2 regions of the Heyndrickxia sporothermodurans genome follow, and region 2 is predicted to be linked to the other one. Evidence: a T-box and tRNA genes for the amino acid it is inferred to sense, from the RefSeq annotation. Region 2 holds a T-box; the other holds one or more tRNA genes.
What was found. The T-box of region 2 lies ahead of thrS (threonine--tRNA ligase). A T-box ahead of a tRNA ligase gene usually reads a tRNA of that ligase, here a tRNA-Thr.
Positions count from the first base shown of each region.

Region 1: it encodes a tRNA-Thr, which carries the amino acid that the T-box ahead of thrS (threonine--tRNA ligase) is inferred to sense. The anticodon was not compared.

Region 1 is NZ_NAZB01000052.1:6-10,523, forward strand. It holds partial or broken rRNA gene B5V89_RS17055 (23S ribosomal RNA) at 1-171, shown strand, start outside; rRNA gene rrf (5S ribosomal RNA) at 438-554, shown strand; tRNA gene B5V89_RS17065 (tRNA-Asn) at 564-638, shown strand; tRNA gene B5V89_RS17070 (tRNA-Thr) at 641-713, shown strand; tRNA gene B5V89_RS17075 (tRNA-Glu) at 749-823, shown strand; tRNA gene B5V89_RS17080 (tRNA-Val) at 847-922, shown strand; tRNA gene B5V89_RS17085 (tRNA-Thr) at 943-1,018, shown strand; tRNA gene B5V89_RS17090 (tRNA-Tyr) at 1,042-1,125, shown strand; tRNA gene B5V89_RS17095 (tRNA-Gln) at 1,238-1,312, shown strand; tRNA gene B5V89_RS17100 (tRNA-Lys) at 1,320-1,392, shown strand; gene B5V89_RS17105 (cation diffusion facilitator family transporter) at 1,538-2,518, shown strand; gene rocF (arginase) at 3,375-4,274, shown strand; gene sigW (RNA polymerase sigma factor SigW) at 4,491-5,054, shown strand; gene B5V89_RS17120 (anti-sigma factor family protein) at 5,071-5,694, shown strand; gene cdaA (diadenylate cyclase CdaA) at 5,822-6,646, shown strand; gene B5V89_RS17130 (CdaR family protein) at 6,639-7,877, shown strand; gene glmM (phosphoglucosamine mutase) at 7,917-9,269, shown strand; gene glmS (glutamine--fructose-6-phosphate transaminase (isomerizing)) at 9,728-10,518, shown strand, end outside.
Region 2 is NZ_NAZB01000008.1:118,771-129,288, forward strand. It holds gene B5V89_RS02340 (glyceraldehyde-3-phosphate dehydrogenase) at 1-273, shown strand, start outside; gene speD (adenosylmethionine decarboxylase) at 531-890, shown strand; gene nrdR (transcriptional regulator NrdR) at 1,045-1,500, shown strand; gene B5V89_RS02360 (replication initiation and membrane attachment family protein) at 1,715-3,097, shown strand; gene dnaI (primosomal protein DnaI) at 3,110-4,051, shown strand; gene B5V89_RS02370 (putative sporulation protein YtxC) at 4,145-5,002, shown strand; T-box leader at 5,083-5,310, shown strand; gene thrS (threonine--tRNA ligase) at 5,364-7,289, shown strand; ribosomal protein L20 leader region at 7,429-7,567, shown strand; gene infC (translation initiation factor IF-3) at 7,718-8,218, shown strand; gene rpmI (50S ribosomal protein L35) at 8,241-8,441, shown strand; gene rplT (50S ribosomal protein L20) at 8,470-8,829, shown strand; gene B5V89_RS02395 (TVP38/TMEM64 family protein) at 8,957-9,526, shown strand; gene B5V89_RS02400 (sigma-w pathway protein ysdB) at 9,543-9,938, opposite strand; gene B5V89_RS02410 (M42 family metallopeptidase) at 10,307-10,518, shown strand, end outside.

The DNA of each region.
Region 1 (10,518 bases), on a different contig from region 2:
GCGGAAGGGATAAGTGCTGAAAGCATCTAAGCATGAAGCCCCCCTCAAGATGAGATTTCCCTTAGTTTATCTAAATAAGACCCCTGAAAGATGATCAGGTTGATAGGTTCGAGGTGGAAGTGTGGCGACACATGGAGCTGACGAATACTAATCGGTCGAAGACTTATCCTAATAAGAAAAGCGAAGGGCGCGCAGCTCTCTGGCGAAACTCACTGGAGCTTCTGGCGGAGAAGTCTGGAAGACTTCGACAGAAGAAGTGAAGTGACGCGAGCCGATAGCGCCCGCAGCTGGACAGGTTGATTCAACGTTATTACTGTTTCTCATTTATCTAGTTTTGAGGGAATAATTTTATTAAAAAACCCTTGAAATTTGGTTGAAAATCATTATAATAAATAATGTCTTAACCAAATGCTGCAAATGCAGTGAGGCAAAAAATATCCGGTAATTATGGCGAGAAGGTCACACCCGTTCCCATCCCGAACACGGAAGTTAAGCTTCTCAGCGCCGATGGTAGTTGGGGGCTCTCCCCCTGCAAGAGTAGGACGTTGCCGGGTTTATATTAATCCGCAGTAGCTCAGTGGTAGAGCTATCGGCTGTTAACCGATCGGTCGTAGGTTCGAATCCTACCTGCGGAGCCATTGCTTCCATAGCTCAGCAGGTAGAGCACTTCCATGGTAAGGAAGAGGTCACCGGTTCGAGCCCGGTTGGAAGCTTATAATATGAATTATGAGATTATCTTACATAGATTGGCCCGTTGGTCAAGCGGTTAAGACACCGCCCTTTCACGGCGGTAACACGGGTTCGAATCCCGTACGGGTCACCAACTTAGATTACATAAATGACATTGGAGGATTAGCTCAGCTGGGAGAGCACCTGCCTTACAAGCAGGGGGTCGGCGGTTCGATCCCGTCATCCTCCACCATATAAAAAATATAATAATAAGCCGGCCTAGCTCAATTGGTAGAGCAACTGACTTGTAATCAGTAGGTTGGGGGTTCAAGTCCTCTGGCCGGCACCATTCATTACGATTAGTAATGATATGGAGGGGTAGCGAAGTGGCTAAACGCGGCGGACTGTAAATCCGCTCCTTCGGGTTCGGCGGTTCGAATCCGTCCCCCTCCACCATTTTTATTAATATAATTTGATTAAAATGGACATAATAAGAATGTCCTTTTTTATTAGACTAAAATGTTTGCTTGTAGGGACTGACCAAAGCCCCGCACTTTTATTATTTCAATGGGCTATAGCCAAGTGGTAAGGCAACGGACTTTGACTCCGTCATTCGTTGGTTCGAATCCAGCTAGCCCAGCCATTGTTTAGAGCCATTAGCTCAGTCGGTAGAGCATCTGACTTTTAATCAGAGGGTCGAAGGTTCGAGTCCTTCATGGCTCATCAAATTTGCAAAAGTTTCCTTAAACCTTAGAGGTTTAAGGATTTTTTTTTGTGAAAAATATTTATAGAGAAACTTATAAGAGTTACAAACGTATAAACAATCGGTAAATTTTTATTAAATTCGATTGAGAGTAGAGGTTGTTAAATGATAGACATAATAAAGCTTTTAAGACAAGGTAATAAATCAGCAATGTTAGCGGCAATAGTCAATGCGGTTATTTCAATTATTAAGGGTATCGCTTTCTTTTTAACGGGCAATATTGCCATGTTTGCTGAAACGATGCACAGTTTAGGGGATGCTGCGAATCAATTTTTTGTATTTATTGGTTCCGCCTTAAGTAAGAAAGCCCCTACGGACCGATTTCCAAATGGTTTTGGTAGGGTTGTAAACTTAGTCCTTTTAGGTGCTGTTCTAATTGTTGGAATTATGTCTTATGAAACAATAAAGGAAGGATTTCATCATATTTTAAAACCAACTGCGTCAAAAGGTTTTGTCATAAATATCATTGTTTTAGGTGCAGCCGTATTACTTGAGAGTTTTGTTTTATTTAAGGCGATGAAGGAAATTCTTCATGAAGTCGGAGATGAAGCAAAAGGTCCCGCAATTTTCTTAAAGAGTGTTAAGTATTTAGGTAAGGCTAAGCCCGCAACGAAGCTTGTTTTTATGGAGGACACAGTTGCTACCGCAGGAGGACTTTTAGCCATCATTGCGGTAATAATTTCTCATTTTACATCGTTTCACCAAGCTGAAGGGATTGCCTCCGTTATAATTGGGATTATGATGTTCATTGTTGTTGGTAAAGTATTTTTAGATAATGCAGCGGGGGCTATCGGTGAAGCAGATGAGGAGATGGAGATGAAAATTGGTAATATCGTTATGGAGGATCCAAGTGTTAAAGATATTCAGGATATTACCGTTGTTAAAGAAGGGGAAGAACTACATGTCGAGGTAGAGATCGAAGTAGATCCAAGTTTAACTGTAGCTCAGGCCGATGATATTAAGGACCGTTTAGAGGAACGAATCATGGCCGAAAAGGGAATAGCTGATGTGATCATTGAGTTTGATGAAGATGATGGAGTGAATAATTGGGAGGAAGAGAAAAAAGAGGTTATAGACGAAAAGTAGAAATTAAACTGTCCTTGGAAATTAGTAATGAGTTTATCTTAGAGGTACAAAACGGTAAATCACAAAATCTTCACAGCATAATAAACAGTATATTTCACTGCTAAAAAGACTTAAAGATGTAAATATCTCTAAGTCTTTTTTCTCAGGTACCACAAGTGCATTAAATGTTAAAGCGAGTTTGAAATAAGCGGAGAAATTCCTCTTAATGAGGAAATAGCACTGAAATTAGGCTCCAATAGCCGGAATTTTTCCGCCTATTTACGCAAAAAACGTGAAAAAGAGGGATTTTGCATTGCATAATCGGAAAACTTCCGCTTATATAGCCCCGAAACATGCCCCATCCTGTATCTAACCGGAAAAACTCCGCTTATTAAATATCACTGCTTACTCAATTAGTACTTCTTATGTTTCAATAAAACCAAGTAAATTTCATTTAGACGCATTGCGGGGCTCAGCTCAACTAATCCTGAAGATGTCGCCCAGGCAAGTTCCCATTAAAAATTAATTCAACAATTATAATCACGTGTTAAACCACAAAAAAATCACACACTCTCCAATAATTATTTATATTCTGTGATTAAATCTGTGAATTAGGAAATGGTAAGCAATTGAAAATTCCTCAAAATCTGGATAAATCAATGTGAAATGCACTATGAATTATTTTGTTTGCAATCTGTTTAATATTTTGCACCTCTAAAGTAAACTCGTTAGGCATCTAGCGGGTAGTTTTTTCTGTAAACGGCCTTTTGTCTCTACTTTGAATAATGCATATATATACATGAATTTGTCGAGTTGAGTCAGAAGATTATGAAGTATTAAAATAGAGATAGATAGGGATTGAGGAGGTTTTACGATAATGGAAAAGAAAATTACTATACTAGGAGTTCCGATGGACTTAGGACAATCTCGCAGAGGGGTTAATATGGGACCTAGTGCGATTAGATATGCAGGTGTTGTGGAACGGCTAGAAAAGCTCGGTTATGTAGTGACTGATCAAGGGGACATTGAAATTGGTGCTGCAGAACGTTTGCATGATCCCGAAACGAATATGAAAAATTTGAAAGCGGTTGCGGACGCCAATGCTATTTTAGGCGAAAAGGTTGATGGAATTGTGGAAAAAGGAGAGTTTCCATTAATCTTTGGGGGAGACCATAGCATTGCAATTGGAACATTAGCAGGTGTCTCTAAACATTATAAAAACCTAGGCGTCATTTGGTATGATGCCCATGGAGATTTAAATATTGCTGATACATCTCCATCAGGAAATATTCACGGTATGCCGCTTGCTGCAAGTTTAGGCCACGGACATCCAACATTAACTGATATTGGCGGCTATGCTCCTAAAGTAAAACACGAAAATATCGTAATAATTGGGGCTAGAGATCTTGATAAAGGTGAAAAAGAGCTAATTAAAGACAAAAATATAAAAGTGTTTACTATGCATGAAATTGATAAACTTGGAATGACTAAAGTAATGGAAGAAGCCATTGACTATTTAAAAGATAAGACGGATGGCGTGCATTTGTCCTTGGATTTAGATGCACTGGATCCGAGCGATTGTCCGGGAGTGGGCACACCTGTACTTGGTGGCATCAGCTACCGTGAAAGCCATCTAGCAATGGAAATGCTGGCGGAATCGGGAATTATTACTTCTGCAGAATTTGTGGAAGTTAATCCGATATTGGATGAAAGAAATCGAACCGCAACAGTTGCAGTTGCATTAATGGGCTCTTTATTTGGAGAAAAACTATTATAACATTCATATGGGCAGTAGAATTTATTCTACTGCTTTTCTGCTTTATCACCTAACTACCACCATCAAACACTTCAAATCTAATTTTCATATCCATTTTTGTAAAAAAACAAACAACTATTGGTAAATATTTGTTAAGATAAAAATAAAAAATATTTTTTGAAACCTTTATGCTATTCATTCGTAACAATGTATAGCCGCTAGGGCGGGGGAATCTGAATGGAACTATTGGTTAAAAAAAGAATAAAACAAGTGTTAAAAGGGGACCAGAATGCTTACGGAGAGATAGTGGAAATTTATAAAGACAAAGTCCTTCAAATATGCTATCGAATGTTAGGTAACTTGCATGAAGCCGAGGATATTGCCCAAGAGGCTTTTATACGTGCATTTATTAATATTCATAGCTTTAAACAAGAAAGGAAATTTTCCACTTGGTTATACCGGATTGCTACTAATTTATGTATTGATCGCTTAAGAAAGAAGAAGCCTGATTTCTACTTGGACGCAGAGGTAGCAGGGACAGATGGCTTAACTATGTATTCGCAAATTGCAGCAACAGGAAAAGCACCTGATGTAGAAGTAATGGATTATGAATTACAAGAAACCATTCAATTTGCGATTCAGTCACTTCCTGAAAAATACCGATCGGTTATAGTATTGAAATATTTGGAAGATCTTTCGTTGAATGAAATTAGCCAAATCCTGGAATTGCCTTTAGGAACTGTGAAAACAAGAATCCACAGGGGACGTGAGGCTTTGAGAAAACAACTTCGAAATTTATAGAGAGGATGAGAACGAATTGAATACTTGTTCTGAAGAAATTATTCTCTTTATGCATGAATACATGGATGGCGATATATCCTCTGAGCATGAAACTATATTAAAAGAACATCTTCAAACATGTGCTGACTGCACAAGGCATTTTCAGGAACTAAAGAAAACAACTGCATTAATAAAAAGTACACCATTGATATGTGCTTCAAGTGATTTTACTGCAAAAGTAATGGCGAAATTACCCAAGGAGAAACGAAAAGTAGGAATAAAACGTTGGGTAACCAATCATCCATTCCTTGCTGCAGCTTCCTTGTTTATTATTCTAATGGGGGGAAGTATCCTCTCTATGTGGAATAACAATCAAGAATTTTCATTTACGAAAAAGCCGAATTTACAAGTAGAAAATCACACTGTTATTGTTCCAAAAGGTGAAACGGTTAAAGGTGATTTATTAGTTAAAAATGGTGATTTGCGAATAGAAGGTAAAGTAGACGGAAGTGTAACGGTTATTAATGGTGAGAAATACATGGCCTCAGCAGGTCGCGTAACTGGAGACATAAAAGAAATTAATGAAATGTTTGATTGGCTTTGGTTTCAAATAAAAATAGGTGCCGAAGAAATAGTAAGTTTTTTTAAGGAAGATAAGTAAAAAAAGAGAAACAAATAAAGACGTTTGTTTCTCTTTTTTGTGGTTTGTACTAATATGGTATAATATAATTTAGTACATATTTATAAAGCGGCTTTTTTTACGATATAAAATTAATGGAGGATCGGACATGCCGTTTGCAGACTTCAATTTTTTTGACTATATCTCTAATATTATTGACATTTTACTCGTATGGTACGTGATCTATAAGATATTAATGATCATACGCGGTACGAAGGCAGTACAAGTTTTAAAAGGGATCATTGTCATCCTTATTGTTAGGAACTTAAGTATCTTTCTAGGCTTAGGTACCTTAAATTGGATTATGGAGCAAGCCATTGATTGGGGATTTCTTGCCTTAATTATCATTTTCCAGCCGGAAATAAGGCGAGCGCTAGAACAATTGGGAAGAGGGAAGTTATTTTCCCGTGGAACGATGCATGAAGAAGAGGAGCAATCGAGAATTATTGATGCCATCGTTAAAGCGACAAGTTACATGGCGAAGCGAAGAATTGGTGCATTAATTTCGATTGAAAGGGAGACAGGTCTTAGTGATTATATAGAAACAGGGATTGCATTGAATTCCAAAATCTCTTCTGAATTACTAATAAACATTTTCATCCCTAATACACCTTTACATGATGGAGCTGTTATTTTACAGAAAGATCAAGTGGCTGCAGCTGCTTGTTACTTACCTTTGTCAGAAAGTCCATTCATCTCGAAGGAATTGGGAACGAGACATCGTGCTGCTCTTGGTATAAGTGAAGTAACAGACAGTTTAACGATCATTGTATCTGAAGAAACAGGAGCAATATCATTAACGAAAAATAGTGAACTTCACAGGGATTTAAAAATAGACCAATTCAAGGAGATGCTTGAAAAAGAATTTATGATATCAATGAACAAGCAAGCTTCCTCATCAATATGGAATTGGAGGGTGAAGAAGCGTGGATAAATTTATGGATAATAAATGGTTTATTCGAATCGTTGCATTGTTCTTAGCGTTATTGCTATATATATCAGTTAGTATTGAAAATGGTAACAAAGAAAAGGACACGAGACAAAAAAATGAAAATGATGTTGTTCAAAATATGCCTGTTGAAGTTATTTACGACCAGCAGAACTTTGTGGTGACAGGTGTTCCTGAAACGGTGGATGTAACCATTGATGGACCAAAGGGATTTGTACGAACAACAAAAAATCTAAAAAATTTCACTGTCTATATTGATTTAACTGATGCTGAACTTGGAAAACAGCGGGTTAAGCTAAAGCTTAAAGATCTATCAGATAAATTGACAGCTAAAATCTCTCCTGCATACGTTACTGTTACCGTTCAAGAGAAAGTGACGAAGGAATTTAGGGTAGATGCAGAATTTAATTCTAATTTATTAGCAAGTGGCTTTGAAGCTGAAACCCCTTCTGTTGAACCAAAAACAGTAAAAATAACTGGAGCAAAAGATGTGATTGATCAAATTACGTATGTAAAAGCGACAGTTGATTCAAAACGGGAAATTAGTTCGACAATTACAAGAGATGCTAAAGTACAAGTGTTAGACAAATCATTAAATAAGTTAAATGTAGATGTCGATCCGGAAACGGTAGAAGTGACCGTCCCGGTTAAAAATCCAAGTAAAACCGTTCCTATTACCGTAAATCCAATTGGGGATGAAAAGGAAGGAATTGTTATTAATAGCATCACGACGATACCAAAAAATATTAAAATTTATGGTAGAAGTGATGTGCTAAAATCAATTGATGCATTAAGTGTGGATGTAGATATTAGTAAATATGATAAAGATACAGAACTTGATGTTCCAATTAAAGTGCCAAAAGGTATAAATAAATTAGAACCAGAAATTGTAAAAGTCCGAATAAGTACTAGTGAGAAAAAAGAAGAAAAGACATTCAGCAATATTAAAGTAAGCAGTACGGGCTTACCTGATGACTACACGATGGAATTTTTATCGCCAAAAAATGGTGAAGTAGATTTAACGGTTAATGGTACAACCAAATCATTAAAAGATATTAGTGCGTCAAGTTTTGATATTCTTATGGATTTATCGGGTTTATCTCCAGGAGTACATGAAGTAAATCTAAAGGTTGATGGACCGAAGGATATAACATGGGAGCTGTCGAAGAAGAAAGCGAAAATTCGCTTAACGGAGAAAGAAAGTGGAGATATTTAATTTGTAATTATTGTATTTTTAGAAGGAGCGAATATTCAAATGGGTAAATATTTCGGTACAGATGGAGTAAGAGGAGTAGCCAATTCTGAGTTAACACCAGAATTAGCATTTAAATTAGGTCGTTATGGTGGATACGTGTTAACGAAAAATACGGAGCGTCCAAAAGTACTCATAGGTCGTGATACTCGTATATCTGGGCATATGCTTGAAGGAGCTTTAGTATCAGGGCTTTTATCAATTGGTGCTGAAGTTATGCGCTTAGGTGTCATTTCTACTCCAGGGGTTGCTTACCTTACAAAAGCTCTAGGTGCACAAGCTGGAGTTATGATCTCAGCCTCACACAACCCTGTCGCCGATAATGGCATCAAGTTTTTTGGATCCGATGGCTATAAGCTTTCAGATGAACAAGAAGCGGAGATTGAACAAATTCTTGATATGGAAGAAGATCAATTACCAAGACCTGTAGGTGGAGATCTTGGTGTTGTTAATGATTATTTCGAAGGCGGTCAGAAGTATTTACAGTTCCTTAAACAATCTGTAGACGAAGACTTTTCCGGTATTCATCTGGCACTAGATTGTGCGAACGGTGCAACCTCTTCATTGGCTACACATCTATTTGCTGATTTAGAAGCAGACATTTCTACGATGGGTGCATCTCCTAATGGCTTGAATATTAATAACGGTGTGGGTTCTACTCACCCTGAAAGCCTAGCAGCATTTGTGAAAGAAAAAGAAGCGGATGTTGGACTTGCTTTTGATGGGGACGGAGACCGAGTCATTGCCATTGATGAAAATGGTGAAGTTGTAGACGGAGATCAAATTATGTTCATCTGTGCTAAATATATGAAGAGTGAAGCACGACTTAAACAATCAACAGTTGTTTCTACAGTAATGAGTAATTTAGGCTTTCATAAAGGGCTAGAAGCATTAGGAATTAAGAGCATTCAAACAGCAGTTGGGGACAGATATGTCGTTGAAGAAATGAAAACGAATAGTTATAATCTTGGTGGCGAACAATCAGGACATATTATTTTCCTAGATTATAATACAACCGGCGATGGGTTATTAACAGGATTACAGCTCCTTAATATTATGAAAGCAACGAATAAACCATTATCAGAACTTGCTGGGGAAATGAAAAAGTATCCGCAAAAGCTCGTGAATATTCGTGTTCAAGATAAGTATCATGTAACAGATAATGAAAAAGTAAAAGCGGTTATTGAACAGGTAGAAAAAGAAATGGCCGGAAATGGTAGAATTCTTGTCCGTCCTTCCGGTACTGAGCCGTTAGTACGTGTTATGGCAGAAGCAGCTACTGAAGAAGCTTGTGAATCTTATGTTAATAGAATTGCAGAAGTTGTAAAAGAAGAAATGGGACTTTCAGAGGAATAAGTGGAATTATATGCATAAGGGGAACGTATACGAATCCTTATGCATATTTTTATTTTATAGCTGTTTTATTATACTTTTTTATTGACCTAAGTATTAATGTAGGATATGATTATCATGTTTTTACTTGCCAAAAGAGAAAAGGAGGATAGATGTTTAGAACGTTTTAAAAAGCGCCAGAACTAGACAACGAGCGGATACAATTGTCTAGTTGACGAGGAGAAGGTTTATCGAGAATTCGGCGGATACCTTCCGGCTGCCACACACAGTCGACGTCTTTTTCTTAAAACATCAGAGGTGACTCGGTGCACAAAGGGAAAAGAAATGTGAGAATTAGATAAGCTATTGGCTGTAGAAACGATTGTTTTGTCTAAAATCTTAACATTTTAAAATAATACAGAAATAAGGGGGCAAGTCTGCCCTCTGGCATCTTGCCCCCTTTATTTGGGAGGAAGATACAAATGTGTGGTATCGTTGGATATATTGGAAATCAAGATGCGAAAGAACTTTTATTAAAAGGCTTAGAAAAGCTTGAATATAGAGGATATGATTCTGCTGGGATCGCAGTAAAGAATGAGTCTGGAGTTCATGTTTTTAAGGAAAAGGGACGTATTGCGGATCTTCGTGAAGTCGTTGATACAGATGTAATGGGTCACATCGGAATCGGACACACACGTTGGGCGACACATGGAGTGCCAAGTAAAGAAAATGCACATCCACATCAAAGTGCAAGTACACGATTTACCCTTGTTCATAATGGTGTTATCGAAAACTATTCACTATTGCAGCAAGAGTATTTACAAGACGTTACGCTTAAAAGTGAAACAGATACGGAAATTATTGTGCAGTTAGTAGAAAAGTTTGTTGCTGATGGATTAAGTGTTGAGGAAGCTTTCAGAAAAACGTTAACTCTATTACATGGTTCCTATGCCCTTGCATTATTGGATACGGAAAATGAAGATACAATTTTTGTAGCGAAAAACAAAAGCCCACTATTAGTAGGTGTTGGAGAAGGCTTTAATGTTGTCGCGAGTGATGCAATGGCGATGATTCAAGTAACTGATCAATTTATTGAGTTAATGGATAAAGAAATGGTCATCGTGAAAAAGGACGAAATCATTATCCAAAACTTATTAGGTGAAAAGATTGCTAGAGAGCCTTATAAAGCACTAATCGATGCAAGCGATATCGAAAAGGGCACATACCCTCACTATATGTTGAAGGAAATCGATGAACAGCCACTTGTGATGAG
Region 2 (10,518 bases):
GTAGAAGAAGTAAATAATGCTTTTATTACTGCTTCAACAGGATCGTTACAAGGGGTATTAGATTTCACGACAGAACCGCTTGTTTCTGTTGACTTTAATACAAATCCACACTCCGCAATCATTGACGGTTTATCAACGATCGTTATGGAAGGGAAAAAAGTAAAAGTCCTTGCATGGTATGATAACGAATGGGGCTACTCCTGCCGTGTCGTTGATTTAACAAAATATGTAGCTAAAGAATTAAATAATAAGTCAAAAGTGAAAATAAGTTAAATAAAAAAACTTGCTGAATTTACAGCAAGTTTTTTTACATATATGATTCTCAAATTAATTGAGAAATTTAAAATGATTATTGCAAAAAGAATTTAAACAAAGTATACTATTTTTCGTGATGTTGAAAATTTAATATTTGTGGCTACTTAAAGGGTTAGGACCTCTTTGGACTAACTTTCCCCCGTGGTAGTTACATAGTGAAACAGATCATATGTTTATTAACCACAAAAAATATTAAGTTTAAGGGGGAAACGATCATGGAAACAATGGGTCGTCATGTAATATCCGAATTATGGGGTTGCGATTTTGAAAAATTAAATAATATGGATTTTATTGAAAAGACGTTTGTAGAGGCAGCTTTAAAATCAGGTGCTGAAATTCGAGAAGTGGCATTTCATAAATTTGCCCCACAAGGTGTTAGTGGTGTAGTCATAATTTCTGAATCCCATTTAACAATCCACAGCTTTCCTGAACATGGATATGCTAGTATTGATGTGTACACATGCGGTAATTTAGATCCAAATATTGCCGCTAACTATATAGCTGAAAGCCTAAATGCCCAAAAACGAGAAACAATGGAACTTCCTCGTGGCATGGGTAAGGTGCAAGTAAAATAAGTAAAAGTAAACGCATGAATAGTAAAATAAAATAGTACAAAATAGCAAAGTAAACGAGGTGTATGTCCGTTCATCATACACCTCGTTTTTTCTTGTGATTTTCATCAATTTTCTATATCATGAAAGTAATAAAGCTATGAACGGAGCTGATGAAATGAAATGTCCATCATGTTCACATAACGGGACTCGTGTAGTTGATTCACGTCCAATTGACGAAGGACGTTCGATTCGCAGAAGGCGTGAATGTGAATTATGTACCTTTCGTTTTACTACTTTTGAAAAAGTAGAAGAGACCCCACTAATTGTTGTTAAGAAAGAAGGGGTAAGGGAAGAATTCAGCAGGGAAAAAATATTGCGCGGTCTTATTAGAGCTTGTGAAAAAAGACCAGTAACTCTTGCGGAATTAGAAAAAATAACTTTAGATATTGAAAAGCATTTAAGAAATTTGGGGCATTCTGAAATTAATTCAGATTTGATTGGTGAATTAGTTATGGACAAGCTAGCTAAAGTGGATGAAGTGGCATATGTCAGATTTGCATCTGTCTATCGACAATTTAAAGATATAAATGTTTTTTTAGAAGAATTAAAGGAATTAATTAAAAAAGAATAAAGGCAAGGCGAACTTTCCTTGCCAAAAAAAAGGCAAGGCGAACTTTCCTTGCCAAAAAGAGGCAAGGCGAACTTTCCTTGCCAAAAAGAGGCAAGGCGAACTTTCCTTGCCAAAAAGAGGCAAGGCGAACTTTCCTTGCCAAATAAAATCCTTGCCTAACAAGGCTAGAGCACTTGGCTAGTCTTTTGCTTTTTCTTATAAGGAAGTGTAAACCATGCATCAAATGTGGAGTGAGGTTCAACCTGTAGATCGGTATCAAGTGTCATTAAACGGTATTTTGCACGAATATGATCGGAAAGTAATATCGTTATTATATCAGCCGCTTATTGGAACAAACTGTTACAGTCTGTACACAACACTTTGGAATGAAGTGGAAGATAATCGATTATTATCTGATGAGTGGACCCATTATCATTTAATGAATTTTTTATCGTTAAATTTAAGAGAAATTTATGAAGCTCGTTTAAAACTAGAAGGAATTGGTTTATTAAAAACGTACGTTAAACAAGTTGGAGAGGATCGAAAGTTTATCTATGAACTGCAACCACCGTTATCTCCTGAACAATTTTTCACGGATGGGATGCTGAATGTTTTTTTATACCGCCAATTAGGTCGTACACATTTTTTAAGATTAAAAAATTTATTTGCTGATCAAATGGTTGATAAACAGGAATATAAAGAAATTACTCGGACATTTCAAGAAGTGTATACAACTAGTGGAGATAATTTATTCCAAGATTCAGATGCTAACGATGCAAGTAAAATAGGAATGGACGAACAATTTATTTCTAGGTCTTCCACTAGTAAGATAAATATAGAAAACACCGACTTTGATTTTGAATTATTAATGGCGGGACTGAATGAGCTTATCATTCCAAAGAGTGCGATCACGAAACAGGTGAAAGCTGCTATCACTAACCTATCGTTTTTGTACAATATAAATGCTTTGGAAATGAAAAATTTATTGTTAAGTGCACTTAACGCAGAACAAGAGATTGATATTGAACAACTTCGAAAAGGGGCAAGAGATTGGTACCAATTAGAACATTCCCAACAATTACCTAAGCTTGTTGACCGATTACAACCCGTCCTCTACCGATCCAATATTGAGGAGACGAATACTCAGGAAGAAAAGTTGATTGTTTACTTAGAAACGATTTCACCAAGACAGCTTTTAATTGATATTTCTGATGGCAGTGAACCATCGAAATCCGATTTACAAGCGATAGAAGAGATTATGTTTCAACAACAACTTCCGCCGGGCGTCATAAATGTGCTCATTCAATATGTAATGCTTAAAACAGACATGAAACTTACTAAAAATTATTTAGAGAAGATTGCTTCCCACTGGTCAAGGAAAAAAGTGAAAACGGTCAAAGAAGCAATGGAATTGGCTAAAAATGAGCATAAACAATACCAGCAGTGGGCTGATAATAAAAATGACCGAAAAGAAAAACGGAAAAAACCGATACGTACGGAAAAAATTCCTGATTGGTTTAATGAAAAGGAGGATAAACCGGTAAATCAAGAGAATTCAGAGGATTTTAACGAAAAACTAAAACGGCTTGAAATGATAAAGCAACAATATAAAAAATAGGAGGTGAATCGAATGGAAAAAATCAATGATACATTAAAAAAATTGTCTATGCGAACAAATTTTAAACAGAGATATGAAGAAGAAAGAAATGAGATTTTAAAAAATGAAGATGTTCGCAAATTTCTATTGGAAAATGAAGGACGAATTACAAGTTCAATGATTAATAATAGTTTAATGAAATTGTATGAATTTATTTCTCAATCGAAAAATTGTCAAAAATGCCAAAGCTTAGATCAATGTATAAATATGATGCAAGGTTATGAACCTGAACTTATTTTAACCGGAAACTCCATTGATATAACGTACCGGCCTTGTCATCGGAAAGTTTATCATGATGAAAGAAAGAAAACCGAAAAATTAATTCAAAGCATCTATGTTCCTAAAGATATTTTAAAAGCTCGAATCGCTGACTTTGATTTTAATGCTAACACCCCGGGTAGAGCGATCGCGTTTGAATATGCAGAAAAGTTCGCTAGGGAATATGAACCGGGAAATAATATGAAGGGTTTATATTTATTTGGCAGCTTTGGGGTTGGGAAATCGTATTTATTAGCTGCTATTGCTAACCATTTAGCGGAAACGAAACAAATTTCTTCACTCATAGTCTATGTGCCGGAGTTTTTCAGAGAAATGAAACAATCGCTTGGGGATCATACTGTAAATGAAAAAATGGAAATGGTAAAAAAATCACCTATCCTTATGCTTGATGATATTGGGGCGGAAGTTATGTCAAGCTGGACTCGAGATGAAATATTAGGGTCTATTTTACAATTTCGTATGCAAGAAAATTTACCAACATTCTTTTCATCGAATTTTGATTTTGATGCTTTACTGCACCATCTTACTTATTCACAGCGCGGAGAAGAGGAGAAAATGAAAGCGGCACGAATTATGGAGCGGATTAAATATCTTTCTACGCCTGTACGTATCGATGGACCGAATCGGCGACACTAGAAAACAACCCTTTTTATTCATACCATACTTCTAAATTGTCCAAGCAATCCATATATATATAACATGGATAATTCCATGTCAGGGGGGATATGCTTGGATTTTATTTTTAAAGATTTGGAAGATGCAATTTGGCTTCATGAATATTTTATTAAAAGAAATAAGGCGGTTTGGTTTCACGAAACGACTTTTCAAAATCAAAAACAATATTTTATAACAATTGACGTCAAATTAATTTCGATTACTGATATACAAGAGGGAATTATACAATTTATTGTATTGAAAAAACGATTAGATTGGGTTCGTGATATTCTAGATGAGTATTTTTATTATAAAGAGGAGTCAGAGCAGAATAATATCCTTGATATCGTTATTGAAATGTTCAATGGTGAACGTAAGGAATTAACTAATATCACAGGTGTTATTAATGATGAAGAAATGATACAGAAGGCTATTTTTCCTTTGTTGGAACAACATGAATCGGTTTCATTCGATTCGCTGCTTAAATTTAGATTAAAAGCCTACTTCGAACGATTGATCCAATACGTTGAGATGGCAATTGATGAATATAAAATGGAACAAGAATATCAAGTATTTGTTCAAACGTTAAGGGATTATTTAGAGAAACGAGAACCGAAAATAAAAATTGTAAGAATTTATTTTGAAGGTTACGGGAAATTTTTTGATGAGCATTTTAAAGAAATTACGAAGAAAGAAATAGCCGAATTAATGGATCGAAGATTGTTAACTAACCATCCTATTTATATTGATTCTGTTACCATCGCACCGTTATTATCCATTGCGCCAACGAAGATTTATGTATATATTGATTCGGAGGAAAATGGCTTAATTCGTACAATCCAAAATATATTCGAAGAAAGAGTAATCCTTTTAAAAAAGGAGCATTTTGCGAAAGATAAGCAGCTTGTAATGAAAAATATGATTAATCGGTAATATCACTCTTGATTTTCTCTTGTGAACCGTCTATAATAACGTACATATTAGTAAAGTACGAATTGGTACTAGTAAATAGTTTAAATGTAATGATGAGGACAACAGTATTCCTTTACGGTTCCCAGAGAGGAAAGATTTGGTGAAACTTTCCAACACGAAATGAGTACTTACCACCTCTAAACTTCAACTGCGAAAGAGCATTCTATTAGTAGTTGACGGAACCATTCCGTTAAAAATGATCCGAAGTCATATCATATTTCTGATATGTAAACTAGGGTGGAACCACGTGTATATAGCTCGTCCCTTTCCAGGGACGAGTTTTTTATTTGTATAATTTTTTAACAAAAGGAGTGTAAAAAACATGTCTGACATGATTAAGATGACTTTTCCAGATGGTGCTGTTAAGGAGTTTCCATCCGGAACAACAACTGAAGATATTGCAGCATCCATTAGTCCAGGGTTAAAGAAAAAAGCAATTGCCGGGAAAGTAAATGAAAAATTAATTGATTTTCGTACTCCAATTACCGTTGATGGATCAATTGAAATAGTCACACCAGACCATAAAGATGCTCTAGAGGTGCTTCGCCACAGTACTGCCCATTTAATGGCACAAGCTGTAAGAAGAATATTCGGACATGTTAAATTAGGTGTTGGACCTGTTATTGAAGATGGTTTCTTCTATGATATGGACCTTGAAGTGTCTATTACCCCAGAAGATCTACAAAAAATAGAAAAAGAAATGAAGAAAATTATTAGTGAAAATCTCGAAATCGTTCGTAAAGAAGTTACTCGCGATGAAGCGAAAGAACTGTTTGCGGGTGACAAATATAAGCAGGAATTAATCGACGCGATACCTGCAGATGAGAAAGTAACAATCTATGAGCAAGGTGAATTCTTTGATCTTTGTCGTGGGGTTCACGTTCCATCGACAGGAAAAATTAAGGAATTTAAACTGCTAAGCATTGCTGGTGCTTACTGGCGCGGAAATAGCGATAATAAGATGCTCCAACGTGTATATGGAACAGCCTTCTTTAAGAAAGAAGATTTAGAACAACATTTAAAATTTTTAGAAGAAGCAAAAGAAAGAGATCACCGTAAAATCGGAAAAGAATTAAATTTATTTACGACTTCCCAAAAGGTTGGACAAGGTCTTCCACTATGGATGCCAAAAGGTGCAACCATTCGTCGGACTGTTGAACGTTATATCGTCGACAAGGAAGAGCGTCTAGGTTATGATCATGTATACACACCAATTATGGGCAGTGTCGATTTATATAAAACAAGCGGTCACTGGGATCATTACCAAGAGGACATGTTCCCGGTTATGGAAATGGACAATGAACAATTAGTGCTTCGTCCAATGAACTGCCCTCATCATATGATGATATATAAAAACGGCATTCATAGTTATCGCGAATTGCCAATTCGTATTGCGGAGCTAGGTACGATGCACCGTTATGAAATGTCAGGAGCACTTTCAGGATTACAGCGTGTTCGTGGAATGACATTGAATGATGCACATATTTTTGTTCGTCCTGATCAAATCAAAGAGGAATTCCAACGGGTAGTTGAATTAATTATTGCCGTATATAAAGACTTTGATATTACAGATTATTCATTCCGCCTATCGTATCGTGATCCTGAAGATAAAGAAAAATACTTCGATGATGATGAAATGTGGAACAAAGCCCAAAGTATGCTTAAAGAGGCTATGGATGGTTTAGGACTAGAATATTTTGAAGCAGATGGAGAAGCAGCTTTTTACGGACCTAAATTGGATGTACAAGTGCGGACAGCATTAGGTAAAGATGAAACACTTTCAACTGTTCAGCTTGATTTCTTATTGCCGGAGCGCTTTGACTTAACATATGTTGGTGAAGATGGAAAGCCGCACCGCCCGGTTGTTATTCACCGTGGAGTTGTATCAACAATGGAACGTTTTGTAGCCTACTTAATTGAGGAGTACAAAGGTGCGTTTCCAACTTGGTTAGCTCCGATACAAGCGGTTGTTATTCCTGTTTCACCGGATGTTCACTTTGATTATGCGAAACAAGTGGAAGAAAAGCTTCGTTCTGAAGGATTTAGAGTTGAGTTAGACTCGCGAAATGAAAAAATTGGTTACAAAATTCGTGAGCATCAAATGCAAAAAATTCCTTATATGCTTGTTGTGGGAGATAATGAAGTAAGTGAAAACGCAGTCAACGTACGTAGATACGGTGAACAGAAATCAGAAACAATTCCTTTCGAACAATTTATTGCTCATTTGAAAAATGAAGTAGTGAAATAAATTTCAAAAAAATGTTGCGGAAGAAATAAGATTTTGATAATATAAATGATGTTGCAAAAAGAAATCGTAATAATTATAAGCCATTGACATCAAATTGCGATGTATGATATATTATCTAAGGTAAATTGAATATTAGTTTGAGGAAAAGAAGAAGCACCCGCTTCTCGCCTGATTGACGCAAGATTGCAGTTGGCAGGTTTCGAAATTCATCACATTCTTAACTATTCATGCGAATGTAAAGTGCGGGTTCTTTTTAAGTCCCGTACTTTTTTAATGCTTGTGAAACCGATGTTAACTAAAAATTGTGTTCAAAACGGTATGTCGGCTTAATTCTTCACCCAAATGATGTATTCTATTAATAGCGATCGGCTTAAAGCCGGGTCTGTGCAAAAAAACCTTGGAGGTGGCTAATTATTAGCAAAGATATGATGGTTAACGATGGCATTCGTGCTCGAGAAGTTCGTCTTATTGGTCAAAATGGCGAGCAGCTAGGTGTTAAATCTCGAAATGAAGCAATTGAGATCGCATCACGAGTGAATCTTGATCTTGTACTTGTTGCTCCAAATGCAAAACCACCAGTAGCCAAAATTATGGACTATGGGAAATATCGATTTGAACAACAAAAGAAAGATAAAGAAGCACGTAAAAATCAAAAAGTTATCAACTTAAAAGAGGTTCGATTGAGCCCAACGATTGATGAACATGACTTTAATACAAAGCTTCGCAATGCCCGTAAGTTTCTCGAAAAGGGCGATAAAGTAAAAGCTTCTATTCGTTTTAAAGGTCGTGCAATTACACATAAAGAAATCGGTCAAAAAGTTCTTGATCGTTTCGCAAAGGAATGTGAAGACCTAGGTACGATTGAATCGAAACCAAAAATGGACGGTCGAAGTATGTTCTTAGTATTAGCACCAAAAACTGAAAAGTAATGTCTGAAGGAGGAAATATCCTATGCCAAAAATGAAAACTCACCGCGGCTCAGCAAAGCGTTTCAAAAGAACAGGTTCAGGTAAATTAAAACGTTCTCATGCTTACAGAAGCCATATGTTTGCTAATAAAACAGTTAAACAAAAACGTAAGCTTCGTAAAGCAACACTTGTTTCTAAAGGTGATTTTAAACGTATTCGTCATATGCTTGACAATCTTAAGTAATGAGCGATTTATATAGGAGGGAAATAATATGCCACGTGTAAAAGGCGGAATAGTTAGCCGCAGACGTCGTAAAAAAGTATTAAAATTAGCAAAAGGTTATTTCGGTTCAAAACATACATTATATAAAACAGCTAATGAGCAAGTAATGAAATCTTATATGTATGCTTATCGTGACCGTCGTCAGAAAAAACGCGACTTCCGTAAGCTTTGGATTACTCGTATCAATGCAGCTGCACGTATAAATGGTCTTTCTTACAGCCGTTTAATGCACGGACTAAAGCTTGCTGGTATTGAAGTAAACCGCAAAATGCTTGCTGATTTAGCTATTCATGATGAAAAAGCATTCACTGAACTTGCTAACCAAGCAAAAGCTCAATTTACAAAATAATGCTATTTTGAAAGTCATCCTCTTTGTGAAGGATGGCTTTTTTTGTTTGTCATAACATAACAATTTATTAAATATCTTTTAGTAAAGTGTCTACATCAAGAATGACAAGAAGAGAGTGGTGAGAAAAATGAATGAGCAATTATTAATGTTATTTTCATTTGTAGAAGGTAGTGCAGTATTGGCTCCTTTTATGTTTATTCTTTTTCATGTGCTTAGGCAATTTTTATTTATTCCAGTGGCCGTAGTTTGTATGGCAGGGGGAATATTATTCGGAAGTTTACTTGGTATTATTTATTCGTTAGCCGGATTAATGCTGCTTTCAGTCCTTTTCTATGGATGTATTAAGAAAATGCCGAAAACCTATGAAAAGCTATTAAAAATTAAATTAAAATGTTTTGGGCAGTATGCGAAGCTTACGATCGGGCAAATAGCTATCCTTCGTTTAATTCCTTTTTTTCATTATCATTTGCTAAATATTTGCTTGCTTGAAAGGAATCCTACATTTAAAAGTTATTTAAAAGGATCTTTTGTTACAAATATTCCACTCGTCGTGTTCTATACTGTTTTTGGACAGTTCATCTCCCGATTCACACCTTCACTGATTATAATTATCCTCATTGCATTGTCCATTCTGTTTTTTATATTAAGAGAAAAAGTGATTGTTATGAAATGGAAAGAATTTTTCCCTGGTACATAAAAAACTGCTGTAATATTCAGCAGTTTTCTTTATGTTTTCTAATAATTTCTTTGATAGGATTTTTCCAATCAATCACTGCATTCGGATATTTTAATTTAATTTCATTTTCCAAAAATAATAAGTCTTGATCGTTTAGTGCATTTAGTAATTGTAAATCATGCGGCCAAACAAAAATGGATAATACATTAGAGGATGTTTCTTTAGGTCCTAAATATTTTTCTCCTTCGAGTAAAACTCCTTTATATGTAATCAGAAAGTTTTTCCGAATATTTTCAGAGTCATCATAAAAAAAATAGCGCTTTCCATTATGTGCATGCTGTAATTTTCGCTTTGGATTACGTAGGTACTTAATAATTTTTGCAATAAAGTAAATCACTAAGGCAAGTATGGCAATTCTTATTAACCAAAGCATAATCTAAACCTCCAATTAATAATTACTACCTTTTGCATACGTGTATTACTTAAAAAGGATTCATCTTTTTTGATGCTTTCGTAAATTTTGTGAGAATAAACAATTGAACCGTTCCTTTCCGCTCCAGGCACTTGCTTTCCGCGGGGCTGGCGCTGAGCCTCCTCATCGCTTCGCTCTTGCGGGGTCTCATCTGTCCAGCTGATCCCGCAGGAGTCAAGTGCCTTCCGCTCCAATCCACTCTGTGCGTTTAAAATATTTAAAGTAACAATCTATTTTATGAAAAATATAGAGGTGAATTTTTGTATTTTTTTGATTTTATCTATTATAATAATTAGGGTACATACATATTAATATTGGAGGTTAATAGGATGGCAAAGCTTGATGAAACATTGACGATGCTCAAGGACTTAACGGATGCAAAGGGCATCGCGGGTAATGAAAAAGAAGCACGCGACGTAATGAAAAAATATATTGAACCGTTTTCAGATGAAATTACTGCAGATGGTCTAGGAAGTTTAATTGCTAAAAAAGTAGGAGATGAAAACGGTCCCAAAATTATGGTTGCTGGTCATTTAGACGA